2 regions of the Neisseria flava genome follow, and region 2 is predicted to be linked to the other one. Evidence: predicted binding sites of a transcription regulator. Region 2 holds the regulator's gene; the other holds the start of a gene.
What was found. The regulator sigma-54, encoded in region 2, starts transcription at its own class of promoters, with help from an activator protein. The targets are predictions, from matches to a motif close to CTGGCACGCTTCATGCTT.

Region 1 (4,337 bases), on a different contig from region 2:
TGCACCGCCTGCTGCAAGGCGATGTCGGCAGTGGCAAAACCATTGTCGCCGCCTTGTCCGCGCTGACCGCCATCGAATCCGGCGCGCAGGCGGCTGTGATGGCGCCGACCGAAATCCTTGCCGAACAGCATTTCATCAAGTTCAAACAATGGCTCGAACCTTTAGGACTCGAAGTCGTCTGGCTTTCCGGCAGCCAGCGTAAAAAAGCCAAAGACGAAGCCAAAGCCAAACTCGCCGACGGCACCGTCAAAATCGCCGTCGGCACGCACGCCCTGTTTTCAGACGACGTCGAGTTCCAAAATCTGGGCTTGGTGATTGTGGACGAACAACACCGCTTTGGTGTCGCCCAACGCCTCGCCCTCAAAAACAAAGGGCGCGACGTCCACCAGTTGATGATGTCCGCCACGCCCATCCCGCGCACGCTCGCCATGAGTTTTTTCGCCGACTTGGACGTATCCGTTATCGACAAATTGCCGCCCGGGCGCACCCCGATTAAAACCCGTCTCGTCAACAACGTCCGCCGCGCCGAAGTCGAAGGCTTCGTCCTCAACATCTGCCGCAAAGGGCAGCAGGCATACTGGGTCTGCCCGCTGATTGAAGAAAGTGAAACCCTGCAACTGCAAACCGCTACCGAAACTCTCGAGCAGCTTCAGGCGGCATTGCCCGAACTCAACATCGGCTTGGTACACGGGCGCATGAAAGCCGCCGAAAAAGCCGAAGTCATGGCTCAATTTGCCGCAGGCCGTCTGAACGTCTTGGTTGCCACCACCGTTATCGAAGTAGGCGTAGATGTGCCCAACGCCGCCCTGATGGTTATCGAACACGCCGAGCGCATGGGCTTAGCGCAGCTACACCAATTACGAGGTCGGGTAGGGCGCGGCGCAGCAGAAAGCGTGTGCGTCCTCCTGTTTGCCGAGCCCTTGAGCGAACTCGCCAAAGCACGGCTGAAAGTGATTTACGAATACACCGACGGCTTCGAAATCGCCCGCCAAGACCTCAACATCCGCGGCCCCGGCGAATTTCTCGGCGCGCGCCAAAGCGGCATCCCCATGCTGCGCTTCGCCAACCTTGAAGAAGACTTACACCTTTTAGAACAAGCGCGCGAAATCGCCCCGATGCTGATTGAACAAAACCCCGAAATCGTCGAGGCGCATCTGGCAAGATGGCTTGCCAGCAGGGAAGGATATTTGGGCGTGTAAGGTCGTCTGAAAAACAATCCCGCCATTTTTACCTAATGCGCCGTCATTCCCGCGTAGGCGGGAATCCAGACCTCTTTTTCAGAGATATTCAACGATTACCGCAGTATGGACTTTACCCACAGATATGGTTTGCAGAAATATCAGTTGCGGCGGGTCTTTATATATTCTCGCGGGCAAAGCCCACGCTACGGCAGCCGCTTGCAGATACCCGCAAGTCATCTGAAAAAACAGTTCCTACATCCCTGCCTGCTTCGCCGTCATTCCCGCGCAGGCGGGAATCCAGACCTCTGATTTTCAGAAATATAGTGGATTAAATTTAAATCAGGACAAGGCGACGAAGCCGCAGACAGTACAGATAGTACGGCAAGGCGAGGCAACGCCGTACTGGTTTAAAGTTAATCCACTATATTCAACGATTACCGCAGTATGGACGTTGCCCACGGATGCAGTTTGCAGAAATATTGGTCTTGGCAGGGCGTTTATGTTTTACCGGCGAAACCCGCCATATTTTCAGACGACGTTTTTAGTCAAATCAAACGTTCAAAAATAAACTAAATATCTATAATTACCTTTTAAGTATGACCGTTTATCCGAATTAAAATCCGCTTATCAAATTCGTATAAAAAATCAATATAAAATCATCGAATTAAAAATATATAAAACTTAAAAATACCGCTTGTCTAAAAACTATACCGCTTATCATATCTATTTCAATATTATTAAAATAGGTATGAAAGTGACGAAATACGTCATATGACATAAAACGTTTCCCTTTTTTTCTCAAAAATGACAAAACACGTCATGTCCCCCCAAAAAATCCCACGTCATAAAAAAGCCCAAATCTGCCCGAAAAATCCTTCAAAACAAATTTAAACCTATTAAAAACATAAAATTACAAAATATTTTCACAAAAAATCCAAAAAAATCCAGACTTGGCACATCTCCTGCTTGATACATTACGTCCGGCAAGGAAATACAAGTAACGAAGTCCGAACCGGGAAGCTGTATATTCCTTCTACTTGATGGTTTTACTCATAAACAAGCAGAGCCAAACACATTACGGTTTTTTAACAACAAACATTTTTATTCACAACACTTTTTAAACTGGAGTTTATTAAATGAAAGCAATCCAAAAAGGTTTCACCCTGATCGAATTGATGATCGTAATCGCAATTATCGGTATTCTGGCAGTTATCGCTCTGCCTGCTTACCAAGACTACACTGGTCGTGCGCAAGTTTCTGAAGCGATTTCTTTGGCTGAAGGACAAAAGTCGGCAATTATCGAATACTACGCTGATAAAGGCGCATGGCCTTCTGATAATGCTGCCGCAGGTGTTGCTGCAGCCTCTAAGATTACTGGTAAATATGTAAAAAGCATGGAAGTAAAAGATGGTGTGATCATTGCAACTATGAAATCTAGTGGTGTGAACGCTGATGTCGCAGGTAAAACAGTATCTCTGTCTCCTGAGAAAGGCACCGATAACAAAAAAGCTTTGTCTGAAGGTTCCTTCACTTGGAAATGTACTGCCGGTACCGTTCCGACTAAATTCCTGCCTTCTTCTTGCCGCTAATATCCTAGCGTAAGAAACGTAAACCAATAAAGCGGAAGGGCTTCCCTTCCGCTTTATTGCTAAGCAAATTTCCACAACAGCCATTTGCATCGCGATATGAAAAAAAGTTATCAAAAATATACCGTTAAGCCTCAAGGTTTTACATTGCTGGAATTAATGATTGTTATAGGGATTATCGGGATTCTCGGAATTATGGCGCTTCCCGCGTATCAGAATTATGTGGCGCGCGCGCAAGTCAGCGAAGGAATTATGCTTGCCGCCAGTATGAAGGCGGAAGTCGAGGAGGCTTTTGCCGATAAGGGAAGTCTGCCGATTAAGGTAACCGTTTCGCAAAAAGACAATGCCGGAAGTTATGTCAAAGTTGTCCGGATAGAAGATGATGGGACTATTGTTGCTGCAATAGGCAAAGAGGCAGCAGTGCCGATTAAGAATACTGAAATTTACCTGATTCCCAGCTTTGCCGTATCGGGAACGGGAACTAACCCAAAAGGCAATACCGTATGGTCTTGCAGCGGAACAATGGATGAATATTTTCTCCCTGTCTCCTGCAAAGGTGCCAAAAAACAAAAAACGCCATAGAACAAGCTGTGGCTCGTATTTCTGCCAGCAGCGTGTATGGCTGCACCTATACGGCTGCTGCGTTGCATGGGTGCGCGTGCCTTTTACAACGAAGCGGCGTAGCGTGGGCTTTGCCCACGGATGATACCGATGAAAAGGCGGTCTGAAATTTTCTGCATGATTCGTGGGCAAAGCCCACATTACAGTTGAGGTACTCGGATTAGATACTGCCCAACGAAATTTGAATATCTACAATGTTAGGTTTGGAAAGCTAATCTGCCTAAAGGTCGTCTGAATGTGTTTTCAGACGACCTTTTCCATGGTTGACGATGCTTCTTATTCCCTGTTTTATTGTTTGGCATGGCGTTTGCTTAGTTTTTTTCATCATTATTTATTTTTCTAGGGATTTGCTGATGGAGCCTTCTTCTCTTTTATCGAAGAAAATTAGATTGCCGTCGTTGCGGCTGAAGTATTTTGCTTATGCGCTATTGCTCGTTGTATTGCCGAATCTGCTTTTTTGGATTTTGGCAGGGCTTACAGGAACGGCGCGTCCAATTATCAATTTGGATTATATTGCGGCGGCGGCTTTGTTTGCGCTCGGATGGAAACCTGCAAAATGGGCGGGGGTGCTGCTTTTTTGGGCTGTGCTGCTTTTTGATGTGTTGATGCTGGTGATGCAGCAGTTCCCGTTTATGGACTTGCTGGGGGCTTTATACCTTGCCCCCTTTATTATGAAGGCGCCTTTGCTTTATCAGATATTGACGGGCAGTTTGCTACTGTATCTTTTACTGATGCCTTTGATCTTGTCCAAAACGGCGGAGAAGACTGATTTTTTCCATGTTTCGGTATTGGTCGTTCCGCTTTTGATTGCGGCTTATTTTACCGGGCATTTGCAGTATTACGAACGTTCGGCGCAGTTTAATCTTTTCGGGGCGAATAATTTTTATTATGCGAAAAGTCAGTATCTGCTTTATTCGAGCAGTCAGAATGCCGACTTTATTAAGCAGGG
Region 2 (4,337 bases):
ATAGCATGATTTGCAACGGGGCGGTATGGCGGGTTTTCGGATGGGTTTAAGTATTTATTTTTTCAAATGGATTTGAATAATGAGAGTAAGTCGGGCGGTGTCATTTACTCTTGGTAAGAGAGGGAGGGTCATCTGAAAACGTAGTTTGCTTTCATGAACAAAGAAGGCAGGCGTGGATATTTTCTATTTTTCTAATCCGACATGGATTCAGAATAAGAAAACAGTTTCTTTTTTAAATACAATGATTTTTCAAAATTTTGTCCTGATGGGGCTAACATACTGCAATGCTTGTTGACCGATATGACGTGGGTTTTGCCAGCAGAAAAACGCCTATGTGGGATTCAAATCATTATGTTCAGCCCCTAGATTACTGGCTAACAAAAAACGTCGTCTGAAAATTTTCAGACGACGTTTTTATTATTGAATCAAGGCTTATTCGGCGGCAGGTTTTACCGTACTGCGGACATCGCCGCTTTTTTCTTTGTGTTTCAACACTGCGCGGTCGAGTTTGTCCATCAGAACATCGATGGCGGCGTACATATCTTGTTCAACGGCCTCGACGTGTAGGTCTTTGCCCGCCAAATGGATGTCTGCTTCAGCCTGTTGATTGAGTTTTTCCACGGAAAGGGTAATGGTAACGGAAATGGCGTTGGCTGCATGGCGGTTGATGCGTTCCAATTTTTCGGAAACGTAGTTTTTGATGGCCTCGGTAACGTCGAAATTCAGACCGGTGATTTTCAGATTCATAATACAGCTCCTTCGGTGGGTTCAGTCCGTCAGAAACGGAACGGGAAAACTGCGGTTTAAAACTGTCATTCGGTAAGTTTGCGTTTGTGTGCCGGCGGGATGTCGAGCGACTCCCTGTATTTGGCGACGGTGCGGCGGGCGATGTCTATGCCCTGTTGTTTGAGGAGGCGGACAAGGGTTTCGTCGGAATGGGGTTTGCTGCTGTCTTCGTTTTCGATAATCTGCCCCAAAACGGCTTTAATCGCGCCTTGGCTCAGGCCTTCTTTGTCGCCTTCGGAATTGACTGCCTGAGTGAAGAAATAGCGTAACGCAAATAGTCCGCGCGGGCAAGACAAATATTTTTGGTTGGCGGCGCGCGAAATGGTGCTTTCGGCAAGCCCCAATTCGGCGGCTGCGTCTTTCATGAGCATGGGTGCGAGTCCGATTTCGCCGAAGATGAAGAAGTCTTCCTGATTTTTGACGATGTATTCGGCAAGGCGGATGACGGTGCTTTTGCGCAGTTCGAGAGAGTCGATGCGCTGCTTGGCTTCGTTGATTTTTTCTTTCCACTCGGGTGCGCCGTCTTCTGCGGATTTCATCAGTTCGCAGTATTCGCGGTTGAGTTGCAGCTTGGGCCAGGCGGCTTCGTTGCCGATGACTTTCCAGCCGTCTTTGCCTTCTTTGACCCAAACGTCGGGCTGGATGTAGGCGGTCGGTTCGGAGGAGGCGAAACCGTAGGCGGGGTAGGGGTTGAGCGTGGCGATGATGTCGAGTGCGGCTTCTATGGTTTCGCTGTCGATTTCGGGAAAGAGTTTGCGGAAGCGGATGATGTTTTGTTTGCGGTTTTTGCCTAAATCGTGCAGCGAACTTTGGATGAGGTGGGCGGCCGCCTGACGCGCGGGGCTGGCGGGCAGGCGCATGAGTTGGAGCATCAGGGATTCGGTCAGGTCGGCGGCGGCAACGCCGGGCGGGTCGAAGGTCTGCAAAAGGTCGAGGGCGTTTTGCAGCTCGTCTTCGTCCAGCATCCATTCCAAGGGCGTGTTGTCGATAACGTCTTGAATGCTGTCGGTGAAATAGCCTTGGTCGTCCAGGAAGTCGATAAGGATGTGGACGTAGGCGGCTTCTTTGTCGGAAAGAGGGTGTTCGCACACTTGGGCGTGCAGGTATTGGTTGAAATCTTCTTCTTTGGCGATGTTGAGCCACGCATCTTCGGCATCGTCGCCGCCGAGGTGGTTGCTGCGCGGCATGGTGGTACCGTGATTGAACTCTGCGTCTGCAAATTCGTCGGCTTCGGGACGTTCGAGCAGGGGATTGTCCTGCAACCAGTCTTCGACTTCGCGTTCGAGTTCGATACCGGACATTTGCAGGATGCGCAGGGATTGTTGCAGACGTTGGTTGAGTTGTTGGGTCTGCCTGAGTTTGAGGCCGAGTAAGGTCATGGTGCAATGTATGTTGATTGTTTTTTATATTTCGGACGGCATTTGCCCTCGAGTTTGGTTCGATGGCAAAGAGGTCGTCTGAAAAGGTTTTATGGTGTGTTTGGCGTTTTGGGGAACGCCGTTTTGTTTTTTATTCGATATGTGTATTTCAACACTTTACACTTAATGCGTCAACTCACTTTGGGTGGTTTTATTATTTAAAAAAACCGCACAATCAATTGTGCGGTTTGTCATTGTCAGTATTTGAAGTTTTCACCGAGATAGACGGAGCGGACTTGTTCGTTGTTGACCAAGTCGTCGGGCTTGCCGGAGGCGAGGACGGTGCCGTCGCTGATGATGTAGGCTCTGTCGCAGATGCTGAGGGTTTCGCGTACGTTGTGGTCGGTAATGAGTACGCCGATGCCGCGCGATTTGAGGAAGTCGATGATTTTTTGGATGTCGATGACGGCGATGGGGTCAACGCCGGCGAAGGGTTCGTCCAAGAGGATGAAGCGCGGCTGCATGGCGAGTACGCGGGCGATTTCGACGCGTCGGCGTTCGCCGCCGGACAGGGAGGGGGCGGGGTTGTAGCGCAGGTGGCCGATGTTGAGGTCGGCAAGCAGTTTTTCGACTTCGCCGTCGATGCGGCTTTTGTCTTTGGTGCTGATTTCTAAAATGGCGCGGATGTTTTGTTCGACGGTCATTTTGCGGAAAATCGAGGCTTCTTGGGGCAGGTAGCCGACGCCGAGGCGGGCGCGTTCGTGTATGGGCAGGTGGCGCAGTTCTTGTCCGTCGAGGGTAACGCTGCCTGCATCGGCGGCGATGAGTCCGACAATCATGTAGAAGCTGGTGGTTTTGCCTGCGCCGTTGGGACCGAGCAGGCCGATGACTTCGCCGCTTTCGATTTCGAGGGAGAAGCTTTTGACGACTTGGCGTTTTTTGAAACTTTTTTGCAGGTTTTGAACGACGAGGCGGCTGGTGTTTTCGCTCATAAATAACTCTTGGTTCGGAGGTCGTCTGAAAATGTTGTTTGGGGTTTTTGCTGCGTTGGTTTTCAGACGACCTTTTGTGTTGTCAGATATTGGTTATTTAGTTTTTTGGGTGCTGGACGGCTGGATGACGACGCTAACCCTGCCGGATTTGGCGGCGGATTTGGCGCCTGATTTCGAGCTGCCGTTGATGGTATAGACTTCGGTTTTGGTGTTGTAGGTGATGACTGCGCCTTCGGCAACGTCGCCGCCGCGTTGGACTTTGGCGTTGCCGGTCAGGGTAACGAGGTTGATGGCGGAGGAGTAGGTTACGTTGTTGGCTTGTCCGTTAACCGTGCCTTTGTTGTCGTCGAGCGTCTGGCTGAAGCGGACGGGTGATCCGCTGGCTTTCATGAACTGTTCGCCTTTGTCGTTGCGGGAGACGTTGACGCTGCCGGCGCGGATGTTGAGCGTGCCTTGTTTGATGATGACGTTGCCGGTGAAGGTGGTGCTTTGGTTGTTTTGGTCGAGCGAGCCTTGGTCGGCTTCAATCTGTATCGGCTGCTTGCTGTCGCTTTGCAGGGCGTAGGCGGGGGCGGTGGCGAAAAATGCGGTTAAAACACATGCCTTACATATTTTTTGTATCATAAATCGTGGCTTTCACTCTGGATGGGAAGTTCAACAAACCTTTTTTGTGGTCATACGTCAGACCTTCGGCGTTGCCGCTCGATTCGCCGTATTGGAAGGTAACGGGCGTGTCGGTTTGGGCGTATTGCGATTCGGTGTCGACGTGCAGGAGATCGGTTTTGACGACGCCCGCCTGCCGCTTGGCATCGGCGGCTTTGGTCAGGACGACGTTGTGTTTGAACAGGAGTTGTTTGGTTTGGGTGTTGTATACGGCTTCGTCGCTGCCGACGTCGTAAAGCCGGCTGCCTTCTTGGAAGAAGACGAGGTGCGGCAGCTCGAAATGTACGTCGGTGCTTTCGGGAAATTGTTTCGCCCCTCTTGCGCTCAGATGTTCTTTCAGACGACCTTGTTCGTCAAACCGCCGCCCGTCTATGCCGCCCATCGTATATTGCGGCTGGTTGGGGTTGAGTTTGACTTCTTCAATGTCGATTTCGCTGATGCGCCCCAACCATGCCGACAATCCGCCAAGCGCGACCGCCAGTACCAAAGGGAATGCGATTCCGTACCGCCATCTTACTTTCATTTGATGTACTCGTTC

Region 1: a site for sigma-54 is predicted at 2,132-2,149, ahead of AC5M9B_RS05230 (pilin). Genes of this name have one in related genera too.

Annotation. Positions count from the first base shown of each region.
Region 1 is NZ_CEXQBZ010000109.1:73,872-78,208, reverse strand. Features, by position in the region: gene recG (ATP-dependent DNA helicase RecG) at 1-1,199, shown strand, start outside; partial or broken gene AC5M9B_RS05235 (IS5/IS1182 family transposase) at 1,498-1,635, shown strand; gene AC5M9B_RS05230 (pilin) at 2,318-2,770, shown strand; gene AC5M9B_RS05225 (pilin) at 2,867-3,349, shown strand; gene AC5M9B_RS05220 (sulfatase-like hydrolase/transferase) at 3,742-4,337, shown strand, end outside.
Region 2 is NZ_CEXQBZ010000123.1:15,703-20,039, reverse strand. Features, by position in the region: gene hpf (ribosome hibernation-promoting factor, HPF/YfiA family) at 433-747, opposite strand; gene rpoN (RNA polymerase factor sigma-54) at 813-2,165, opposite strand; gene lptB (LPS export ABC transporter ATP-binding protein) at 2,402-3,136, opposite strand; gene lptA (lipopolysaccharide transport periplasmic protein LptA) at 3,230-3,760, opposite strand; gene lptC (LPS export ABC transporter periplasmic protein LptC) at 3,741-4,322, opposite strand; gene AC5M9B_RS09030 (KdsC family phosphatase) at 4,319-4,337, opposite strand, start outside.